Regions from separate parts of the Robertmurraya mangrovi genome, predicted to be linked through region 2. Evidence: riboswitches for the same ligand, from Rfam matches in the RefSeq annotation. Region 2 holds a riboswitch; each other region holds the start of a gene.
What was found. A riboswitch is a leader RNA that binds a small molecule or an ion and turns the genes downstream of it on or off. The one in region 2 is predicted to bind thiamine pyrophosphate.
Positions count from the first base shown of each region.

Region 1: it holds a riboswitch for thiamine pyrophosphate, as region 2 does, so the genes downstream of both, SM124_RS01920 (ABC transporter substrate-binding protein) here and thiM (hydroxyethylthiazole kinase) in region 2, are expected to answer to the same signal.
Region 3: it holds a riboswitch for thiamine pyrophosphate, as region 2 does, so the genes downstream of both, thiT (energy-coupled thiamine transporter ThiT) here and thiM (hydroxyethylthiazole kinase) in region 2, are expected to answer to the same signal.

Region 1 is NZ_JAXOFX010000001.1:371,728-379,630, forward strand. Features, by position in the region: gene SM124_RS01910 (ABC transporter permease) at 1-342, opposite strand, end outside; gene SM124_RS01915 (MTH1187 family thiamine-binding protein) at 342-632, opposite strand; gene SM124_RS01920 (ABC transporter substrate-binding protein) at 645-1,649, opposite strand; TPP riboswitch at 1,771-1,880, opposite strand; gene SM124_RS01925 (TetR/AcrR family transcriptional regulator) at 2,132-2,755, shown strand; gene SM124_RS01930 (NAD-dependent protein deacylase) at 2,816-3,532, shown strand; gene SM124_RS01935 (NupC/NupG family nucleoside CNT transporter) at 3,621-4,838, opposite strand; gene SM124_RS01940 (metal-dependent hydrolase) at 4,966-5,838, opposite strand; gene SM124_RS01945 (peptide chain release factor 3) at 6,124-7,707, shown strand; gene SM124_RS01950 (EAL domain-containing protein) at 7,856-7,903, shown strand, end outside.
Region 2 is NZ_JAXOFX010000017.1:72,676-81,366, forward strand. Features, by position in the region: gene SM124_RS19425 (amino acid permease) at 1-917, shown strand, start outside; gene SM124_RS19430 (flavin monoamine oxidase family protein) at 966-2,387, shown strand; TPP riboswitch at 2,463-2,569, shown strand; gene thiM (hydroxyethylthiazole kinase) at 2,902-3,711, shown strand; gene thiD (bifunctional hydroxymethylpyrimidine kinase/phosphomethylpyrimidine kinase) at 3,724-4,533, shown strand; gene thiE (thiamine phosphate synthase) at 4,530-5,192, shown strand; gene SM124_RS19450 (DEAD/DEAH box helicase) at 5,329-6,948, shown strand; gene SM124_RS19455 (exodeoxyribonuclease III) at 7,319-8,077, shown strand; gene SM124_RS19460 (branched-chain amino acid aminotransferase) at 8,174-8,691, shown strand, end outside.
Region 3 is NZ_JAXOFX010000003.1:348,762-356,664, forward strand. Features, by position in the region: gene proS (proline--tRNA ligase) at 1-814, shown strand, start outside; gene SM124_RS07365 (alanyl-tRNA editing protein) at 879-2,072, shown strand; gene SM124_RS07370 (nitric oxide synthase oxygenase) at 2,219-3,298, shown strand; gene SM124_RS07375 (hypothetical protein) at 3,344-3,532, opposite strand; gene SM124_RS07380 (methyl-accepting chemotaxis protein) at 3,767-5,509, shown strand; gene SM124_RS07385 (VOC family protein) at 5,682-6,062, shown strand; TPP riboswitch at 6,167-6,272, shown strand; gene thiT (energy-coupled thiamine transporter ThiT) at 6,341-6,937, shown strand; gene SM124_RS07395 (divergent polysaccharide deacetylase family protein) at 7,100-7,882, shown strand.

The DNA of each region.
Region 1 (7,903 bases), on a different contig from region 2:
CCAAATAACGAGAAGTGGTGCCAACACAATAATGGGTACATTTTGAGTTAGAATAAGTAAAGGATAGATTGATTCCCTAACAGTCGGCAGTAGGTGCAATAGGATAGCTGTCGCTAGTCCAATCACTGATCCAATAATAAACCCCAATAGAGCTAATTGTATGGTTGAAACTAGATGGGGCATGAACGGTTCCCAGCCTGAATATCCTTCCATCATGATATTGGATGGTGGGGGAAGTAACCATTTAGGAATATCGGCGAATTTTACAGTAATCTCCCAGATAATGAACAAAAGGAGGAGAACCATTAATGGTCTCCATCCCTTCTTAAAAAATTCCTTCATTACTTATACTTCTCCGTCAATTGATCCATTGTAATACCTTCAGGTTGATAGAGTACCTTAACTTGAGAGATTACGTTGCTACTTCCAAGTTCAATCATTTTTTCATTCATTTTCGAGATAATATTAAATAATTCCTGAAGATCTCCTTCCATGGTCGTCTCTAAAGGATGTACTTCATACTTTACGCCGGATGCTTCTATCACTGAAATTGCAGCATCTACATATGGAATGACACTTTCACCATTTTTTGTTTTGGGTATGATTTGAATACTCACTAATGCATTTGCCATGACTAGCCCTCCTTATTCAGGTAAAAATTCATTTGTAAAGGCTTTTTCCGCATCTAGCTCGCCTTCAAGTAGTTTGTTTTCTAACATCCAATTGGCGTAGTTTTCCCAGACCTCAAGCTTCTGTTCACCCCATCTAGGTGCATCATCTTGATATTTAGATGCTAACCATTCTTGGCTTTTTTTCACTAAGTCTGCATCTAAATCAGGTGCTGCGGCTAATAAGATATCTGCTGCTTCAGCAGGTTGGTCCATTGTATATTGGTAGCCTTTAGCTGCAGCCTTCATAAAAGCTTTTACTGTCTCTGGATTGTCTGAAATCATTTTTTCATTCGTAGCGAGTACCGGTGTATAGTAATCCAATTTCTCGGAGTAGTCGGTTAAATAAACCATATTGATTTCCTCTCCACGAAGCTCTGCTTCTACTCCCGTCCAACCGTAATAAATCCAAGCAAAATCAATGTCTCTTTTTACGGCAGTAAAGAAATCAGTGTCTCCCATATTAACGAAATCTACTTTTTCAACATTCCCATCCTCTTGTTGCATGAGAGATGCAATTACTGACTTTTCAACGGGAGATCCCCATCCACCATAGGATTTACCTTCAAAATCTTTCGGCGATTTAATATTTTTATCTACAGGTGAAGCAAAACCAGATGTATTATGTTGAATGATTGCGGCAATGGATACTAAGGGAACGTCTTGCACACGCGCTAATGTAATACTTTCTTGGTAGCTAACACCAAATTCAGCTTTTCCAGAAGCAACTAACTGGTCAGCACCTGCTTCCCCTGGCATAATTATTTCAACGTCTAAACCTTCTTCTTCAAAATATCCTTTTTCTTTTGCAACATATAAACCAGTGTGATTTGTATTTGGAGTCCAATCGAGAACAACAGATACTTTTTCTAATGATTTTTTCTCTTCTTTTTGTCCTTCAGAAGTTTCTCCATTTTGATTCCCTGCACATCCAGTTATCAAAAACAAAGAACATAAAGCAACTAACCATCCTTTTTTCATTTTGTACCGAGCCTCCTATGTATGTGAAAAATTTCTTAGGTAAGGGCTAAAGCAGCCTAGGAAAACAAAAAGCGCCCAAGGAAAAGACCTTTGGGCGCATACCGTAAACAATAGACATGTACTGTTTTTAGAATATGTTCCCTACGCTGGTATAAGCCAGATCAGGTTCAAAGGGTCAGCAACTAAAGGATGCAATCTCAACCGGCAACACCAGTTCCCCTACTATTCTTACCTATTTGAATAAGTTTCAATGTGAAGAAATTGAAATTTATTCTTATATTGTTAATTCCTCACTCATTATAACAGATTATTTTTAATTGACTACTAAAAGTATGTTTTTACTTGTAAAAGAAGTTTATTGTAATAAATCAAAATTTTCAGTACAATTTAAACTGACTAGTCGTTTCTAATAAAGGTTGTGACTGTTTAATAACTATGATTTAATAAAAAAATAATTTGTACAAAGTTACGGAGGAGAACACATGCCCCCTATTGTTTCTGAAGAGTATAAGCGACAGAAGAAAAAAGAAATTTTAAATAGTGCGCTTGCTTGTTTTGCAAAAAAGGGGTTTCAAGCCGCAACTATTGATGATATTGTTGCCCATTCAAGTATTAGCAAGGGTGCTATTTATAACTATTTTAAGAGTAAAGAAGAAATCTATTTAGAATTAATGAATGAACAAACGAATGAAACAAATGAGCTTTTAACAGAAAAAATAAACTCTTTTCAGACAGCAACTGAAAGACTTTTATATTTATTTGACTTATACATATCTATTGATCCCTTCGATCCAGATAGGAAAGAAACGATTGTGGTACATTATGAATTTCGTCTTCACTCCTCTAGAGATGAAAATTTACGGTTACTTTTACAAGAGAGAGGAAACAGGTTTTTTATTGATTTCGTAACAAAGATTGTAGAACAAGGTGTGAAAACAGGAGAATTCAAGAAGGATATCAATCCGATTATGGTTGCAAACCTATTCTGGACGATCATTGATGGTGCTACTGTCCAAGCTGTGCTATATAAGGAATACCCATACCAAAATATATTGGAGTGCATGAAAGGTATGGTTATGGATACCTTATTGGAGACAAAGTCTTAATATGAACGAACCTCTTGTTTCTAGCAAGAGGTTCATTTTAATAGAAAGAAGGTATTTTTAGTGTTATTAAAATGGTTAAAGGAATCTCATCATACGGTTTTATTAACAGGTGCTGGGATGTCTACAGAAAGTGGTTTACCCGATTTCAGATCTTCTCAATCTGGAATGTGGAAGCAAAAGGATCCAAGTAAATTTGCTAGCACGAAAGCTTTAAATGAAAATGTAAATGAGTTTATTGAGTTTTATCGTCATCGAGTGATTGGCTTAAATGAATGTAAGCCGCATATTGGTCATAAAATTCTAGCCCAATGGGAAGAGAAAGCTATAATCCAAAGTATTATTACTCAAAACGTAGATGGATTCCATCAACAAGCTGGTAGCAAAAAAGTGGCTGAATTACATGGAACGTTGCAAAAGGTTCACTGTCAGAACTGTGGAAAGTCGTATTCGAGTGAAGAATATTTAAGGGAACAATTTGCATGCGAATGTGGGGGAGTTTTACGACCATCTGTTGTTTTATTTGGAGAAATGCTTCCTGAAGAGGCCCTCGATTTTGCCGTTACAGAATCAGAAAAAGCAGATTTGTTTATCGTTTTGGGTTCTTCACTAAGTGTCACACCTGCTAATCAATTTCCTTTAGTAGCTAAGCAAATGGGGGCAAAGCTTGTCATCATTAACATGGAGCCAACAGAACTCGATGCGTATGCTGATGAAGTCATTCACAATAGAAAAATTAGGGAATTACTAGTGGAATTAAATAATCAGCTTGGTTTGTGAGAGTGTATAAAGAAAAAACGCTTGAAGTATAACTGGGAATGTTTTTTCAAGCGTTTTTTGTTGTATCACAATGAGGAGAATTTACGGGCTAAAACAACATTCCAGCAATTGCACCACTCAGTAAGGAAGCGAGGGCACCAGCAATGACAGCTCTAATTCCTAAACGGGCAATGTCTGCTCTTCGACTAGGTGCTAAGTTACCTAATCCTCCTAATAAAATGGCCATAGATGAGATGTTGGCAAATCCACATAAAGCAAAGCTTACAATCGCCACGGTTTTTGGAGATAAATTCGGGATTTCTGGAGCGAAAGCTGAGTAAGCCACAAATTCATTTAAAATGAGCTTTTGGCCAATAAAGTTTCCAGCGATGATAGCTTCATCCCAAGGAACACCGATAGCAAATGCGATAGGTGAGAAAAGATAGCCTAAAATCATCTCCAAGGAAATTCCTGAAAAGCCAAACAAGCTGCCCAACCACCCTAGTAGTCCATTGATTAGTGCAACTAAAGCGATAAAAGCTAAAAGCATGGCACCAATATTTAAAGCTAATTGTAGTCCAACACTAGCCCCTCTTGCAGCTGCATCAATTACGTTTGTTGAATCTTTATCCATCTCCATTTCAAACTCTTTTGGTTCCTCTGATTGATCCGTTTCAGGAACAATCATTTTTGCCATAATTAACCCTGCAGGAGCAGCCATAAAACTAGCTGCTAGCAAATATTCCAGGGGCACCCCTAATAGTGAATATCCTACTAATACAGAACCTGCTACTGATGCAAGCCCACCGGTCATAACGGCAAATAACTCAGATTTCGTCATATTATTTATGTATGGTCGAATGACAAGAGGAGCTTCTGTTTGTCCAACAAAGATATTAGCGGCAGCTGACATCGTTTCTGCTTTCCTAGTTCCAAGAAACCATGAAAGTGCTCCACCTATAATTTTTATGACCACTTGCATAATTCGTAAATAATAAAGAACGGATATTAAAGCAGAAAAGAAGATTACAACAGGAAGCACTTGAAAAGCAAAGACAAATCCTACACCAGACCCTTCTGCATACAAACCGCCAAATAGGAAGTTGATCCCTTGATTCGCGTAATTAATTATATCGTTAATGACCATAGTAAAACGATTAAGCCCTTTTTGACCTGGCTCCCATTTTAAAACAAGGAAGGCAAAAGCAAACTGAATAGCAAGCCCACCTAAAATAGTCCTTAGTTTTATGGAGCGTTTATTTTCGCATAGTAAAAAGGCTAATGCGAGGACAGTTATTACTCCTAAAATACCCCAGATAATATTCATAACCTACACCTCAAATACAAAAAATGATTTCCTGTAGGTAGGTTGTCCAAAATTACTATTAATAACTCGCGTATAAAAAATAAGGAGCTATTATAAGGCTGTTTCGCAAATGTGGTTATTAGGTTTACTACTTCTGAGTTTTTTCAATATACTCAAACAAGAATGACTGTCCATTTCGATAAAAGCGCGGATCATATATCCCAAGTTTGTTATCATCATCAACAATGACTACAAATGGAGACCATTGATAAAGGGTCTTAGCTTCTGGTTTTTCTTTAAATAACGTTTCTAAATCAGCCTCTTCACTTGAAGATAGTGAATACTGCTCTGTTTTCTTTTGAAACAAATTATCTTTAAAAATTTTAACAGTATCGTTATCCTTTGTAATAACCGAATAATTCCACGGTATAAAATCCGCTGAAAGGGCGACTTGTTCATAGTCATCCTCATATTGCTGGTACAGAATATAACCTTGCGTAGATTGAATCAAAATATGTAACATAATGAATGCCCAAGCGGCTCTAAAATAAATAGGCGATCGTGTGTTGTTTTTTCTAGATAGAATAAATGCTGCAATTATGATGACCCAAAACACAAAGTCAATGATTGGAATGGTGCCAAAGGTAACTCTGATGTTTGAGAAAGGTTCTAAATAACCGGTTCCCCACGCATTAAATAAATCACTAGTATTATGAATGACAACAGCAATCCATCCTAATAATAGCAAACGTAAATCAGTTACTTTCCAGAATAATTTACTAATAAAATAAAACAGGAACGCCCAAATAGGAGTTGAAAATATAGAGTGGGTGATCCCGCGGTGCCACATTTGATATAGGCCTTCATTGTCCCAAAATCTAGAGATGACATCGATATCAGGTATTTGACTTGCCCCAACTGCGGTCACCAGAAAAGCAGTTTTTGTCCGCTTATCCATGTCTCTTTTATCAACAGCCCCGTACAAGGCTAGACCAAAAAGCGTGTGAGTAATAGAATCCATCCTGACACCTCTTCTTTATGCATGCTATTTTTCCCATTCATTATAAGCGTTTTTAATTCCATTGAAAAAGGATAAGGCTCTTTTTGGGGTGATATAGAATAAAATGAAGGGATGAGGTAAATCAAACGTTGCAAACTCCTCAAAATCAAGATAAGATTGAAGTTATGAGATTTTTTATGCATGATTGTTTTCACATTACAGTTGTGTTAGGTAAATATAACGATCATTAGGTCTTTATTTTATAAAAGCAAGACAGCCTAAGCTGAAAAAGAGAGGAAATATTACATGGCTAAACAATTTAAGGATGATGTATTAACTCGCCGTACATTTGCGATTATCTCCCACCCTGATGCTGGTAAAACAACATTAACGGAAAAGCTTTTACTATTTGGTGGAGCTATTCGTGATGCGGGTACCGTTAAAGGGAAAAAGACAGGAAAATTTGCTACAAGTGACTGGATGGAAATTGAAAAACAAAGGGGAATTTCCGTTACATCCAGTGTGATGCAGTTTGAATATAACGGTTGCCGAGTGAACATTTTGGATACACCAGGTCACCAAGACTTTAGTGAAGACACATACCGTACATTAACAGCTGTAGATAGTGCAGTCATGATTATTGACTCCGCAAAAGGGATTGAGGAGCAAACATTAAAGCTATTTAAAGTTTGTCGTATGAGAGGTATTCCAATCTTCACATTTATCAATAAATTAGACCGAGAAGGTAGAGCCCCACTTGAACTTTTGGCCGAGCTTGAAGAAGTAATGGGCATTGAATCATATCCAATGAACTGGCCAATCGGAATGGGGAAAGAGTTCTTAGGAATTTATGACCGTTTTTACAAGCGTATCGAACAATTCCGTGTAGATGATGAACACCGTTATGTTCCATTAAATGAAAATGGGGAAATAGATGGGGAGCATAATCTGAAGAATTCAGGTTTGTATGACCAAACTTTAGAAGAAATTATGCTTTTAAACGAAGCAGGAAATGAGTTTTCAAAAGAAAGAATTGCAAACGGCGAGCTAACACCGGTTTTCTTTGGAAGTGCTTTAGCTAATTTCGGTGTGCAAACATTCCTAGAAACGTATCTGCAATTCGCTCCATCACCACAAGCTAGAAACTCTTCAGAAGGTGAAATTGATCCACTATCAGAAGATTTCTCAGGATTTATCTTTAAAATTCAAGCAAACATGAATCCAGCTCACCGTGACCGAATTGCTTTCTTACGTGTTTGTTCTGGTAAATTTGAAAGAGGGATGACGGTCAATATTCCTCGATTAGGTAAGACGATAAAATTATCTCAGTCAACACAGTTTATGGCTGATGACCGCAGTACGGTTGAAGAAGCGGTTAGTGGGGATATTATTGGACTATATGATCCAGGAACTTATCAAATTGGAGATACGTTAACCGTTGGAAAAAATAATTTCCAATACGAGAGACTCCCTCAATTTACACCGGAATTATTTGTAAGAGTAACAGCGAAAAACGTGTTAAAACAAAAACATTTTCATAAGGGTATTCAGCAGCTTGTACAAGAAGGTGCCATTCAGCTCTTCAAAACAGTTAAAACGGATGAGTATCTACTAGGAGCTGTAGGTCAACTGCAGTTTGAAGTATTCGAGCACCGGATGAAAAACGAGTACAATACAGAAGTACTAATGGAGAGACTAGGTTCTAAGATTACTCGTTGGATAGAAAACGACGAAGAAATTAATGAAAATCTATCTAACTCCCGTAGCTTGCTTGTTAAAGACCGCTATGATAAAAAAGCATTCTTATTTGAAAATGACTTTGCTTTAAGATGGTTCCAAGAGAAAAATCCAGATGTAGAACTTTTTAACCCTATGGACCAATATCAATAAAGAAAAGAAGCTCACTTGAAGGGAAAATCCTTTAATGTGGGCTTCTTTCTTGTTATAAGAGAAAAGAACTAAAAATGTACACTCCTAATTTCCTAACTCTAAATACTTTTGTTAAAATAAAGACAACAAAACTAAAGGGGCGGCAATCATGTTGAATCATAAATGTGTTGAATGCGGTGTATCCTTCTATATGGGT
Region 2 (8,691 bases):
CCGTTATTTTATTCATTATTATTGGTCTTTGCGCTATGTTTGGTGTCATTAGTTTAGGAAATGAACCTACACCGTATTTTTCAAACTTTATTGGTGATGGATTATTACCAGCAGGAATGGTTGGTGTCTTTATCTCTATGATGACCGTAATTTACGCCTTCCAAGGGGCTGAGATTATGGGTGTTGCTGCAGGAGAAACAGAAAATCCTGAGAAGAATATTCCAAAAGCCATTCGAGCCATTGTTATCCGTGTATTAGTATTTTATGTTTTAGCGATCTTTGTTTTAAGTGCTCTCGTTCCATGGAAAACAGCAGGTGTATTAGAGAGTCCATTTGTAACTGTATTTGATATGGTAGGAATTCCATACGCGGCCGATATTATGAACTTCATCATTTTAACAGCGATATTATCTGTTGGTAATACAGGATTGTTCGCTTGTACTAGGATTCTTTATTCATTAGCCAACACAAATATGGCACCGAAAGCATTAGCGAAATTAAATAAACGAGGAGTACCTTCAAATGCGTTACTTGTAACACTAGCGTTTGCTTTACTTTCCTTATTAACTAGCTATGTGGCTGCTGATACATTGTTTGTCGTCTTACTTGCTATCAGTGGAATTGGAGGGACATTAACTTGGTTAGCCATCGCCGTAGCACAGCTTAAATTTAGAAAGCAATATGTTGCGGGTGGAGGGAAAATAGAAGATTTAAAATACCGAGTAAAATGGTACCCCTTCGTTCCTATACTTTGTATCGTTATGTGTTTAGCGATCTTCGTCTTTACAGCCTTTGATCCGACTCAAAGAACTTCCCTGTATTGGGGCTTCGGCTTTGTGGTAGCGAGTTATCTCTATTATCACTTTGTTTATACCAAGAGAAAATCATCAGAAATCGATGTAAAAGAAGAAATATAATTGGAAAAACTCCAGTATGCTAGTAGTGGGTGCTGGGGTTTTCTCATGATGAATATTAACTCACATACTAAACAACTAACTCTAGGAAATGAAGTTTTTCAAGGAGGAGAGTTATATATGAAAGAAAAAAAGTATGATGTCATTGTTATTGGTGGAGGCTTTTCTGGTATTACGGCAGCAAGAGAATTAAGATTACTAGGACATAATGTACTTGTTTTAGAAGCACGAGACCGAATTGGCGGCCGAACTTGGGTAGACAAACGTCTAGATTCTGAGCTTGAAATGGGTGGGACTTATGTTCACTGGCATCAACCTTACGTCTGGACAGAGATTACTAGATACGATTTAGAATTAACGACAGGTCCTAAAGCTGAAAAGGTATATTGGATTACAAATAACAAAACTTATTCCTCAACGGTTCCTGAGTTTAGACAAAAGTTAAGAGGTCCTATTGAAAAGTTAATGAAAGAAAGCAATAAAAATATGCCACTCCCTTTTCAACCACTTTCATCTCCAGATATGAAAGACTTAGATAAACTGACGGCAGACGAATTTTTAAAACAGTTTAATTTAACTCAAGAAGAGTATGATATTATTCACGGTTGGGTTGCCTCAGATTTCTGTGGTTCCCCTGCGGAAGGTGCACTTACGCAAATCTTTCGTTGGTGGGTGTTCTCACAAGGGAACTGGGATACACATAGTGCAATGATTTCAAGTTTCAGGATTAAGAAAGGTACAAAAGCACTTATTGAAGCCATGGCATCTGACGCCGACGCCGATTTGAAACTTTCCACTGTAGTGAAGAAAGTTGAACAGCAAAATAATCAAGTGATTGTAACTACACAAAAAGGAAAAACGTACACTGGAAAAGCTGTAATCGTTACGGTACCTTTAACGACCTTAAAGGATGTTGAATTTTCACCGCCACTTTCAAAAGAAAAACAGGCTTCATCGAAGGAAGGGCAGACTTCAAAGGGAGTTAAAGTTTGGGCAAAACTAAAAGGAAAACTAGAGCCTTTTGATGCTTTAGCACATGGAGATTATCCATTAAACTCTGTCCATTTAGATCGTTATGTAGGTGAAGATAGCATTATCGTAGGTTTTGGTGCTGATGTTAAAAAATTAGATCCTAACAATCGTGAAGATGTGGAGAAAGCACTGAAGTATTGGTTACCTGATGTAGAAGTACTTGAATGTACCGGTCATGATTGGGTCAATGATGAGTTTACGAAAGAAACCTGGCCTATGTTAAAGCCTAATCAACTAACGTCCTTTCAGGAGGCTTGGAATACACCTGAAAATGCTGTGTTCTTAGCTGGGTCAACCTATGCGAACGGTTGGGCCGGATTTATCGATGGTGCCATTGAGTCAGGTATTAAAACAGGAAGACGTGTTCATCATTTTTTAACTGGAAACACGACTTTAAAAAAAGAGTTTCTGTTGCAAAATAAGAATATTATAAAGAACTAACTTACTATATTATTGTAGTAATCTACTGTTTACTTTCATTGTTTGAAAAGTTACTATAAAAGAGAATTGAATACGTTTAACTACTAGGGGTGCTCATTGGAGCTGAGAGAAAAACGGATGTTTTTTAACCCTTTGGACCTGATCTGGATTATACCAGCGTAGGAAAGTAGTCAAAAGATGCATGTTTCTTTTACTAACCAACCAGCCAGGTCCATTTTTATGGGTCTGGCTTTTTATTTTAGGTTTTTTTCAGATAGATTGGTTGTTTTAAACATTACCCGTTGATTTCCGCTCCAGGTACTTGCTTTCCGCAGGGAGGGATGGGAGCCTCCTCGGCGTGCCGCCTGTGGGGTCTCCCATCCCCTCTTTTCCTGCAGGAGTCAAGTACCTTCCGCTCCAATCAACTCAGACTTGTAAATAAGGAGTAGACTACAACTATATGAAAACAGCCTACTTAGATCAGGATTTGCATCTTCTTTAAACTATTTTATTTTACCTTAGGAGGGAATTGCTCATGGAAAAGAGTCAAGTATTTAACTTATTAAATAAAGTAAGAGAGGTTAATCCGCTTGTACATAATATTACGAATGTAGTGGTAACGAACTTCACTGCGAATGGGTTATTAGCTTTAGGTGCTTCACCTGTTATGGCGTATGCAGCTGAAGAGGTTGCGGATATGGCCAAAATTGCTGGGGCACTAGTTCTAAACATGGGGACACTCCATTCTCAAGTAGTTGAATCGATGATGATTGCAGGGAAATCAGCTAATCAATCAGGAGTTCCGGTTATTTTTGATCCTGTTGGTACAGGAGCTACTCCTTATCGTACGGAGACAGCTAGAAGAATAATTAACGAAATAGAAATAGCCGTTATTCGGGGGAATGCAGCAGAGATTGCTAATATATCGGGAGAAAATTGGGATATCAAAGGTGTAGATGCTGGAAATACAAAAGGGAATATTAGAGAGCTAGCTCAAAAAACAGCTAAAAAGCTTAACACCATCGTAATCATTACTGGGAAAGATGATGTAGTCTCGAACGGTGATCAAACTTATATTGTTCGCAATGGACATTCATTATTAACAAAAGTAACAGGCACTGGTTGTCTATTAACTTCAGTAGTTGGAGCATTTGCCTCTGTTGAAACAGATTACATGCTAGCTTCAGTAGCTGCTTTAACTACGTATGGAGTAGCAGCAGAAATGGCCGCTAAAAGGACAGCTACACTTGGTCCAGGAAGCTTTCAAATCGAGTTTTTAAATCAATTGTCTCTTATAACTGAAGATGATTTACGAAAATATAGCTCTTTTGAAAGAGTTGAATAGGGGGATTAGACATTGAGGAAAGTGTTAACCATAGCAGGTTCAGATAGTGGTGGTGGTGCAGGGATTCAGGCGGATATTAAAACCTTTCAGGAGTTAGAGGTTTTTGGTATGTCTGCTATTACAGCCATTACGGCTCAAAATACATTAGGAGTTCAAGCAGTTTTCCCGCTTACACCAGATGCAGTTGCTGAACAAATGGACTCCATAGGTACAGATATGGGAACGGACGCAATCAAAACAGGGATGCTTTTTAATGGAGAAATTATTCAAGCAGTTTCAGGAAAAATTAAACAATATGGATGGACGAATGTGGTAGTGGATCCCGTTATGATCGCTAAAGGTGGAGCTTCCCTACTAAAATTAGACGCCATTTCAGCTCTAAAAAAATATTTACTTCCCATCTCAACCATTGTTACACCAAATATTCCAGAAGCAGAAGAGTTAACTAGTATGAAAATAGAGAGTCTTGAAGATAAAAAAGAGGCAGCTAGAAGATTGATAGATTTGGGTGTAAAAAATGCAGTGATTAAAGGGGGGCATGACACAGACCCCTTGAAATCCAATGACCTCTTATACGATGGAGTAAATTTTATCATTTTTGAAAGTGATAGAATTCAGACAAAAAATACGCACGGAACGGGTTGTACTTTTTCGGCAGCTATTGCAGCAGAACTGTCGAAGGGAATTCAAATTGAAAAAGCTGTTAAAACAGCAAAAGACTTTATTCAGGCTGCAATTGAAGACCAGCTTTACATTGGACTAGGTCATGGACCAACAAACCATGGAGCTTATAGGAAGAGTCTAAGGGAGACTAGAATATGACTGCTGAACAGTTAAGATTCCATTTGAAGTTATATTTCATTATGGGCAGTACAAATTGCAATAGGAACCCTTTAGATGTTTTAAAAGAAGCGATTGATGGAGGCATTACCTTTTTTCAATATCGAGAAAAAGGAGAAGGGGCACTAAAAGACGAACAGAAACTAAATCTAGCCCTACAACTACAAAAGCTTTGTAAAAAAGTGAATATCCCCTTTATTGTAAATGATGACATTGATTTAGCTATAGCCATTAACGCTGATGGAGTTCATATTGGTCAGGAGGACGAACCCGTTGAAATGGTTAGAAAAAAAATAGGCAATATGATTCTTGGTGTATCTGTACATAACCATGAAGAAGCCATTATGGCAATGAATGCAGGTGCCGATTATTTTGGAATTGGACCGATTTTCCCGACCCAAACAAAGACAGATGCAAAGCCAGTACAAGGAGTATCTCTTATTAAAGAATTGAGAGATAAAGGGATCAGCATTCCAATTGTAGGAATCGGTGGTATTCATGCTGAAAATGCTCATACTGTAATGGAAGCTGGTGGTGATGGAGTTTCTGTTATTTCTGCCATTAGCTTAGCTCCATCGGTAAAAGAGGCTGCAAGAAGTATACGTAAAAGTGTTGATACTAACCATTCTCCAATTAGCTAACGATCAAGGTATCTGGAAAACCAGATACCTTTTATTTTAGGGTAAAATCAATGAATACTTGATATTTATAAAACAAACACTCATTATTAAGTAGATATTAATAATTAAATGTGGTTTTATTTAGAAAGTAGGGATTATGAAAGTGCGTGATTTTTTATCACTTGGCCTATCGGAAAATATCGTTCATAAATTACGTCATAACGGAATTGTTACACCAACACCTATACAGGAACAGGCGATTCCATACATAACAGAAGGAAAAGACATCATTGCCCAAGCCCAAACGGGGACAGGGAAAACATTAGCGTTTATTTTACCCATATTAGAAAAAATAGACAAACGTGCAACACATGTCCAAGCATTAATTATTACACCAACAAGGGAATTAGCTTTACAAATTACAGAAGAAATTGAAAAACTCATACAGGATATAGAAGATGTCGATGTATTGGCTGTTTATGGCGGTCAGGACGTTGAAAAACAGTTGAAGAAGTTAAAGAAAAACGTGCAATTGGTAGTAGGAACTCCTGGACGTCTATTAGACCATATTAAAAGGGAAACCATCGATTTAGGACAGCTGTCTTTCTTAGTTCTTGACGAAGCTGATCAAATGTTACATATTGGTTTCCTTGATGAGGTTGAAACTATTATTAAGGAAACACCTAAAAGCCGACAAACAATGTTGTTTTCTGCAACGATTCCAGCTGAGGTAAGGAAATTAGCTAAAAGGCACATGAAGGAAGCGGAATATATTCAAGTTGAAAAAACACAAGGACCTGCAGAGACCGTTAAACAAATTGCCATCCATACAGTTGACCGTGCAAAGCAGGGAACCTTAATTCAACTAATTGAAATGCATCGACCTTATCTAGCCGTCATTTTCTGTCGGACAAAGCGAAGAGTAAGTAAATTGTATGAAGCTTTAAAATCACATGGTTTAAAATGTGATGAGTTACATGGAGATTTATCACAGGCCAAAAGAGAACAAGTAATGAAACGCTTTAGAGATGGAGAAATACAGCTATTAATAGCTACAGATGTAGCTGCTAGAGGACTTGACGTTGAAGGAGTTACTCACGTTTATAACTATGATATCCCGCAAGATTCGGAAAGCTACGTTCATCGTATCGGCCGAACAGGAAGAGCAGGAATGACAGGACTGGCGACTACTCTTTATTCATCAGATGATCGACCAGCTCTTGATTTGATTGAGCGCGAGTTAAATATCTTTATTGACAAGAAGAACCTCGGTAATGCAAAAGTCGCTGAAGGTATCGAAACAAAGCCGAACCAAGACTCTAAGAAAAAACAGAAAAGAAAACCAAACAATCGAAATAAAAGGGATAAACGAGAAGATAGGTCTAAGGGCAGATCTCCTGATAGTAAAATGAAGCGAGAAGACACGCCAAAGGACAGAACTCGTGACAGTAAAGTGGATAAGAGAGAAGACTCGCCTAAAGGTAGAACTCGTGATAGTAAATGGGTTAGCAAAGACCGAACAATAGAAAGAAATAGAAAAACAGACGAAAAGCCAACAGGGAAAGATTCATTTAAGCCAAGAAAAGGTGTGCAAAACCCCACTTTTAATAGAGAAAAAGGCCAAGATGTTGAACACTCTCGCAATAGGCAAGAAAATAGAAATGATCAAACATCCAGTGGAAGCCGCCAAACAACAAGAACAAAACCAACATCTCCTAGTTTCAGTAAAAGAAAAGGCACTAGCGGAGGCACCAATAGACAGAAAAGACAGAGATAGAATTCTAGTTATTTTTACAAGGGATAATTTTATGTTGTTCACAAAAAGAACCACAAAATTATAAATCCAGTAACTAGTTGATTGGAGGGAAGGGCGACGACTCCTGCGGGATGAAGTGTGAGCCTTGAGACCCCGCAAGGAGCTAAGCGACTGAGGAGGCTCAAGCCACACCCCGCGGAAAGCGTTCGCCCGTAGCGGAAATCAACGGGTGTTGTGCACATATTATGTAATAGTAGCAAACTAAAGGGTTTTATAAAGAGTTGTAGCTATATCTAATCAGGTATAGCTTTTTCCTATTATTTCTCTTGTATAAAATTGTATAATAGACGATAGAGCTTTCTAGGCATCTTAAGAGCAAGGAGTTAACCCAATGAAATTCGTATCATGGAATGTAAACGGTATTCGCGCCTGTGTAAAAAAAGGCTTCTTAGAATACTTTAAAGAAATAGACGCAGATATTTTTTGTATCCAAGAAACAAAACTTCAAGAAGGACAAATCAATTTGGAGTTAGAAAACTATCACCAATACTGGAATTACGCTCTTAAAAAAGGGTATTCGGGTACGGCTATTTTCACTAAGCATAAACCCCTTTCTGTTAAATATGGGATTGGTGCTAATGATTCTGAACCTGAAGGAAGAGTCATTACATTAGAATTTAATCAATTCTACTTAGTGAACGTTTATACACCTAACTCAAAAAGAGACCTCTCAAGAATTGATTATCGAATAGAATGGGAAGATGAAGTTCGCGAATATTTAATAGAACTAGATTCTAAAAAACCAGTTATATTCTGTGGCGACTTAAATGTGGCTCACCAGGAAATTGATTTGAAAAATGCCAAATCAAATAGAGGAAATTCCGGTTTTACAGATGAAGAACGAGAAAAAATGACGTCTCTACTAGACTCAGGATTTGTTGATTCTTTTAGACAACTATATCCGGACCAAGGAGATCAATTTACTTGGTGGTCCTATATGGCTAATGTTAGAGCAAGAAATATTGGATGGCGAATTGACTATTTTATTTTATCTAATAGATTAGTAGATTCGTTAAAAGACTCTCAGATTCATTCGGAAATACTAGGTAGTGACCACTGTCCGGTCTTTATTGAGATGGACTTAATATAAGCAATTGTAAATACGTTAATTCTGGATATACTGTTGTATGAATCAACTTTTCATACAACAGTACCTCAGGCTCATCATAAATAGGAGGTTATGTATTTGTTAAAGAACAATCTTAAAAAACATATCGAAGAAAATGGTAACACCATATCCTTATTTAAAGAAGAAATTAATTTTATACAAAAATATGAACTAAATCTTGGTTCCATTGACTTAAATGAGAAGGAAGAAGGAACTAGGTTTGCAGATGCTTATATCGAACGTTGTGATAAAGAGTCTGAAAATGTACTTGCAGAAGAAACAGCCTCATTTTTAAACCAATCAATTCAGTATCTACAGAAGAATAAAAATGAATTTATTTATCTAGAATCTCCTTGGTTTGAATTATTAGATGTCGATGCTGTATCTCTAGAGGTAGATGATGTATTTGGTACATACGATGTAATGCTTGGGTTAAAACTTCAGAAAAAGTTTGAAGGTCAACTTAAAATGCAGTTAAATCATTTACTGAATGGCGAAGGGGCAAAATTCGACTTAATGTTTGATGCAAATGAAGGTTTTTGGAATTTAAACTTTACATTAAATTATGCAAGCGACTTTAATGAAGACATGACGAT
Region 3 (7,903 bases), on a different contig from region 2:
ATTTGCTGGTGCTAAGTTTACTTATACGGTGGAAAGTTTGATGCATGATGGAAAGGCTTTACAATCAGCAACTTCCCATCATCTAGGAGACGGCTTTGCTAAAGCATTTGGGATTCAATTTAGTGACCAAACGGGAGAATTACAATATGTGCACCAAACTTCTTGGGGATTCACTACTCGAGTTATCGGGGCCATGATCATGGTTCACGGTGATAATCGAGGATTAATTATTCCTCCTAGAGTGGCACCAACTCAAGTGATGATTGTTCCAATTGCTCAGCATAAAGAGGGAGTACTTGATTTTGCCTATCATTTGAAAGCGACTCTCTCTAAAATTGCCAGAGTAGGAATAGATGCTAGTGATAAAAAACCTGGTTGGAAATTTAATGAACACGAAATGAAAGGGATTCCGCTACGTTTAGAAGTGGGACCAAAAGATATTGAGAACAAACAGGTTGTTCTAGTAAGAAGAGATACGGGTGAAAAAACGTTTGTTCCAATGGCAGAACTAGAAACAAAACTTCCACAAATGTTAGAAGATATACAGCAAAATCTGTATGAGAGAGCAAGAGAGCTACGTGAACAGAAGACAACAGTAGCAACCAATATGGATGAATTTAAAGGAAATCTTGAAAGCAACCCAGGGTTTATCAAAGCAATGTGGTGTGGCGATAAAGATTGTGAAGATCAAATCAAAGGGCAAACAAGTGCCACTTCACGATGTATCCCATTTGAACAAGAGAAAGTTTCTAGTAACTGTGTATGTTGCGGTAAAGAAGCCGAAAAATTAGTTTACTGGGCTAAAGCGTATTAGAAAACGGGATCAGTCCCCCTTTAATGTAATAAAGGGGGACTGACCCCAATTAAGGAGATTATCGATGAAAAAATTATATTACGAAGATTCTTATATCCAATCATTTTCAACAAAATTATTAAAACAGCAAGAAGATGAGAATGGCCATACATATGTTGTTTTAGGGGAAACAGCATTTTATCCAACTGGTGGAGGACAGCCTTTTGATACAGGTCAAATAGATGGAGTTGACGTGATAAACGTAGAAGAAGTTGACAATGAGATAAGACATTACATAAATAGACCATTAGAGGGTAAAGCTGAAGTGTCTGGTGTAATCAATTGGGAGAGAAGATTTGATCACATGCAGCAGCATGCAGGACAACATATTCTCTCTGCTGCTTTCGCGGAGCTTTTTGACATGGAAACAATCGGCTTCCATTTAGGAAATGAAACACTAACCATTGATTTGAATGTAGAAGAATTAACAGAAGAAGTAGTTCGTGAAGCTGAGAAACTAGCAAATCAAATAATATTAGAGAACCGACCGATTGAAACGAAATGGATTACTTTAGAGGAAGTTACACAATATCCTTTAAGAAAGAAACCAACCGTTACAGAAGATATAAGGCTAGTGATCATACCTGAATTTGATTACAACGGTTGTGGAGGAACTCATCCAAGCTCAACAGGCCAAGTTTCATCTATAAAAATTCTTGATTGGGAGAGACAGAAGAAAAAAGTTCGCCTTGGGTTTATTTGCGGTAATCGAGTGTTAAAGCATTTTTATCAGAAACACCAAGTCTTATCCAAACTAACCCAACAATTAAATGCACCTGAACAAGACATGGAACTAGCCGTTGGAAGACTTTTAGATAAAAATAAGGAACTTGAAAAGCTATTAGAAGAATCAACTGACCGATTACTTCATTTAGAGACGGACCTATTACTAAATCAGTCCTCAATCATTAATCAACATCAAATTGTTGGCCAAGTTTATGAAGGAAGAACCATCCAACAACTCCAAAAACAAGCAAGAATACTGGTATCAAAAAAGGAAGAGTTAAATGTGTTCTTAATTTCCGAAAACGAAAATCAAATCCAGATTGTGTGTAGCAGAGGTAAAGAGGCAGCTGTTAATATGAAAGCCCTTGTTGCAAATATTCTTCCATTGATTAACGGAAAAGGTGGAGGAAACGAAACCCAAGCCCAAGGTGGAGGAGAGAAGATATTAAGCGGGGAAGAAATTGTTCAACGTATAGTTAACTCGTTGAATTAGAGTTAGATATATAAAATGGGACATAACCATGCATGTTTATAAGCATTGAAATCTAGCAAGGCATACGGAGGTTTGACAAGTTCGTTCATTCTGAAATAAGATGGGGATAATTTTGTTAGTTTTTATGTAGATAGGGGGCTCAGCAGTTGAAAGATCAATTGCTTGCTGAAGCAGAACAATTTATAACTACTTGTTATAAAGAGTTGCACAAGAACGATGATGAAATAAATCTTAGAATACTTCAAATAAAAGAAAAGATTACTGAATTTGGGTACTATGAACATACCTTTGAGGAATTAGAACATGGTGCTAAAATGGCCTGGAGAAACAGCAACCGTTGTATTGGAAGACTGTTTTGGGACAGTTTGACCGTTCGAGATAAGAGAAATCTAAATACAGAATCGGACATATTTGAGGCATTAGAAGACCATATTCAATTCGCTACAAACAATGGACAAATTAGACCTACTATTACTATTTTTAAACAAGAATCAGATCAAAATAGAATTAGAATTTGGAACCATCAGTTGATTCGTTATGCTGGATATGAAACAGAATATGGTGTTATAGGTGACCCAGCATCTATTGCTCTAACGAAAAAGTGTGAGGAACTAGGTTGGCAAGGAGAAGGGACTCCATTTGATGTTTTACCACTAGTGATTCAAATAAATGAGTCTTCACCAAAACCATTTCCTTTGTCTAAGACACATGTTTTAGAGGTTTCTATTCATCACCCTGAGCTTAGCTGGTTCGAGGAATTACAAGTAAAATGGTATGCGGTTCCTCTTATTTCTGATATGTGTCTAGAAATCGGCGGGATTCGCTATACGGCAGCCCCGTTTAATGGATGGTATATGGGCACAGAAATTGGGGCAAGGAATTTAGCCGATGACTACCGCTACAATATGTTGCCAAAAATCGCAGAACAACTAAATCTTGATATGAATAGGAACTCTTCACTCTGGAAAGACCGAGCATTAGTAGAGCTGAATATTGCAGTCTTACATTCCTATAAGAATGCAGGGGTAAGCATTGTCGACCATCATACCGCTGCACATCAATTTAAATTGTTTGAACAAAAGGAGCAAGCGGCTAACCGAAATCTAACCGGAGATTGGGATTGGTTGATTCCCCCTGTATCACCTGCAACTACGCACATCTTTCATCGAGGTTACAAAGATGAAATCATAAAGCCAAATTACTTTTACCAAGAAAAACTATATTAACTGAGATGTTACTCTACAAAACAAAACGCTAATGTCTAGAAGGCATTAGCGTTTTGTTTTGATATTTCTCCTTAAAATAAAATACATAAATATCGTTCCCCCAAAGAGGAGGACAACTAATAGAATAAATGCTCCTACACCGATTTCATCCATAATTCTAAACAAATATAATGTTAGAAATAGATCAGTAATAAGGCCTAATATAAAAATAATTCTAATGGTTAGAGTGTCCATTATTGAACCTCCTTTGTTCAGAATGTTACATATAGTTAAGCTTTAGTATATCCATTTATATATGATAATTACTATAAATAGAATTGGAACGACCAAGTATAGAATTCGACTTAATAACTAGGACTTTTTTACTGTTATATAGTAAAAATAAAAAAATTACCTTTATTTTCAGTTTTCTCTATAAAAACTGGTATAATGTATCTAAATTAATAAGGGCTAAAGGAGTGATTACATATGAAGGGGGCAAGCAAGAATAAGCTTGTTAATCGATTGATTAAAAATAGTACAAACATGACCGTGAGAAAAAAATTAATAGGTAGTTTTGGTTTAGTTTTGATTCTTTTGTTGGCAGTTTCCGGAACAGGGATATACCAACTGATGAAAGTGGACAAGTCCTATAATGAACTCATTGAAGATCGAGTCACCAAGCTGATGCAAGTAGAAAAATTAAAAGAAGAAATGTTAGAACAATCAAGTGCGATTCGTGCCTATCTTCTAACAGGTGGCAACAGTTATTTAGAAGAGTATAAACAGGCTCTAAGAGACTATAAGGTAGAATTGGAACTTTTAAAAGTTAGTATTGTTTCACCAGAGGGCAAAAAAATATTAACAGAGCTTGAAGAAATTGGGGTTCAATTTGAGGAAACAATTGCTCAGCAAGTTGTACATAAAAAGGCAAATGAAGAATTAGAATATTTGCTTATCCTAAAGGGCGATGCCAAAACGATAGGAAGCAATTTTTTAGCCAAGGGAAATGAATTGATTGCCATCCAAGAAAAGAGCTTAGAAGAGGGTACAAAAGCAACTTCAAAATCTGTAGACGGTATTCGTTTAACTGTAATTATAATAAGTATCGTTGCAGTTATTCTTGCTTTAGGGTTGGCTATTCTTGTTTCTGGCCAATTAGCGAGACCTATCGTAAAGGCTTCAAGAGCGATTGAGAAGGTAGCAAAAGGTGATTTCTCAATTGAAACCATTAAAGTAAAGAGTAAAGATGAGATTGGTCAAATGGTCGAATCAGTCAATCGTATGGTTGAGGACCTACGAGGGGTAGTAGGTCAGGTTCGAGACTCCGCATCACAAGTAGCCTCAAGCAGTGAACAGTTAAATGCAAGTGCACAGGAAAGTACTTCTGCAAGTGAACAGATTGCTAATCTAGTTCAACGAAATGCGGAAGGTGTGGAAACACAACTACGTCACTTTAATGAAGTTGAGAACTCTGTTGGTGAAATGTCATCTGGAATTGAACAAATTACCCGCAGTAGTGAAGATATGTTAGAAACAGCTGAAAAGACGAATGAGGTAACCAAAAAAGGTTCTTCTTCTATTTCCAAAGTTGTAACACAAATGAATAAAATCAATGATTCTGTCTCCGAGACAACGGAGGTTATCCGCTCTTTAGGTGTACGATCAAATGAAATTAGTAATATTGTAAATCTAATTACAACCATCTCGGATCAAACCAATTTACTTGCTCTAAATGCGGCAATAGAAGCGGCTAGAGCAGGAGAGCATGGTAAAGGATTTGCCGTAGTTGCTGACGAAGTTCGTAAACTAGCCGAAGAATCCAAAAAGTCTGCTGATCAAATTACAAAAATGATTTCCTTAATTCAAAATGAAACTGATCAAGCGGTGCGCTCAATGGAAGAGCAAAATGAAGAAGTACAAGAGGGATTAAATTATACGAGTGAAGCTAGTCAAGCATTTGCTCACATTGAAAGTTCTATTGATCAAGTTACACATAAAGTCGAAGAAGTATCCTCTGCTTTAGAAGAGCTAAGCGCTTTAAGTAATCAAATGGTCGAATCAATTAACGAAGTGAAAAAAATAGCAGAAGCTAGCGTAGCTTCCACACAAGAAGTAAGTGCTGGTACAGAAGAAAATGTAGCAACCATAGAGGAAGTTTCTGCAAGTGCTCAAAGCTTATCACTAATGGCAGAACAATTACAAAGTGTTATGTCCCGATTTAAAATTTAATTTGAAGATTGACGAGAGCTGACTTAATAGTTGGCTCTTTTAAGTTGCTTGACCTCTTAGTTGGTCGAGTTACCGTAATAATGTTTGATAGTTTCGATTTCTTGACTATTAGATTTAGAAGAATTAATATTAATTATTATTTTCAGAAAATAGTAAAAGGAGAGATTTTCAAATGGGTAAAAAAATAGATCATGTGGGAATTATGGTTAAGGATATTGAAAAATCAATAAAATTTTATGAAGATGTGGTTGGCTTTAAATTAAAGGCACATGTTCCACATTCGGATAGCGCTCTAAAACTTGCTTTTCTAGGATTTGAAGGTTCGGATGAAACTGAGCTAGAATTAATACAAGGTTATAATGACTCTCTACCAGCAGAAGGAAAAGTTCATCACCTGGCTGTAACAGTAGATAACATCGAAGAAGAATTTGATAGAGTGAAAGCGTTAGATGTCAAATTTGTTGATGATCATATCACTGTCCTTCCAAATGGATATCGTTACTTTTTCATTTATGGCCCTGAAGGTGAATGGGTAGAGTTTTTCCAAAGATAACAGAGGATTAGGATTGTTTTGAAATTATGTTAAAATAATGAAAATAAACCCTATTCAAATAGGGATATTTACGTTATACTGATGAACGTAAACAACTACATAAACGTAACCACAAGGGGAGCTGTATGGCTGAGAGTGAGCAGATTTGTCTGTTCTGACCCTTTGAACCTGTTAGTTAATGCTAGCGCAGGAATGTGGATTGATAGATGAAATTAATTTTGTCTGCTTTCAATATCTCCCTTGAGGTTGTGTTTAAACTTGGAAAGGGAGGTTTTTTTATGAAAAAAATGGGGTTATTACCAATGATTGAGGCATCTTTTTTCGCTGCATTTGCATTAATTTTAGATTTATTGCCTTCAATCAAAGTTTCACCGTCAATTTCAATTTCTTTTGCAATGGTTCCAATCTTTATCGTTGCATTCCGCTGGGGGTTCAAAGTAGCTTTGGCATCAGGTTTCCTATGGGGCTTATTGCAAGTAGCAGTTGGGGACATTTATTTCTTAAGCCCAGTACAATTTGTTATTGAGTATTTTATTGCCTTTGCTTTTATTGGATTTGCTGGACTATTTTATCAAGTGATTCAAAAATGTGTGAAAAATGGAGATAAGAAAAATTTAATGATTTGGATTGTCATTGCTACTTTTATTGGAAGTGTAGCTCGTTATTTCTGGCATTTTGTTGCCGGTTTCGTATTCTGGGGTGAATATGCACCAGAAGGACAATCACCAATGGTCTATTCATTAATCGTAAATGGTTCAACTATGCTAGGAGCATTTGTTCTTTGCTCGATTGTTTTAGCGATCTTACTTTCCACTTCATCACGTTTGATACAAACAAAGAATCATTATTCAGCAATGGATAAAAAAGCTTCTTAATAGATAGGTGAGAAACAAGCATGAATTGTGGATGCTTGTTTTTTTTATGACTTCTTTTCCAAGCAAATTAGAATGAGGCATGATTGGACCGGTTACATTAAATAGAAGGCTTTTACAGTGATAGTACTTTTGATTATTATACGAAGGAATGGTGGAGGAATTATGAAAAGGTGCCTAGTTGTTTTCATTTCAATCTTGCTTACCATTTTTGCTACTTTAACAAGTAATGCCCAGACCCAACAGAAAAAAGCTGCCATTATTATAGACGACTTTGGTGGTGGAATTGGAGGAGTAAAAGAGTTTTTAGAAGGGGATGTACCGATTACGGTGGCTGTCATGCCATTTACGGAAACATCTAAGGAGCATGCAGAGTGGGCTCATAAAAATGGATTTGAAGTCATGGTCCATTTACCGATGCAGCCCAAAAAGGGGAAAATGTCATGGTTAGGTCCAAAACCCATTACAGCAGATTTACCTTTAGAGGAAGTAAGGAAACGTGTAACAGAAGCAATTGATAGTGTTCCATATGCTTTAGGTTTAAACAATCATATGGGCTCGTTAGTTGTTGAAAAGGAAGATATTGTAAGGGTTATAGTTGAGGTAGCGAAAGAGAAGAGACTTTATATTGTTGATAGTGCTACTAGTTCAAAATCAAAATTTCCTAAAGTAGCAAAAGAACTAGGTGTTCCTATTATCAAAAGAGACGTATTTTTGGATGATGTAGCCTCCATCCCGCATGTGAAAAAACAGATGTCTCTATTAGCGAAAATCACTGAACAAGAGGGGACCGGAGTTGCGATAGGTCATGTTGGAGTAACTGGAAAGGTTTGCTCAACTGGTATATTTGAATCAGCAAAAGAATTAGAAAAAAGAAAGATCACAATTGTGCCTGTTTCTGATATTCTCTCAAATGAAATTAAAATTAAGTACCTTCAATTATATTAGGTGCCTGTCACCTGTAAAACA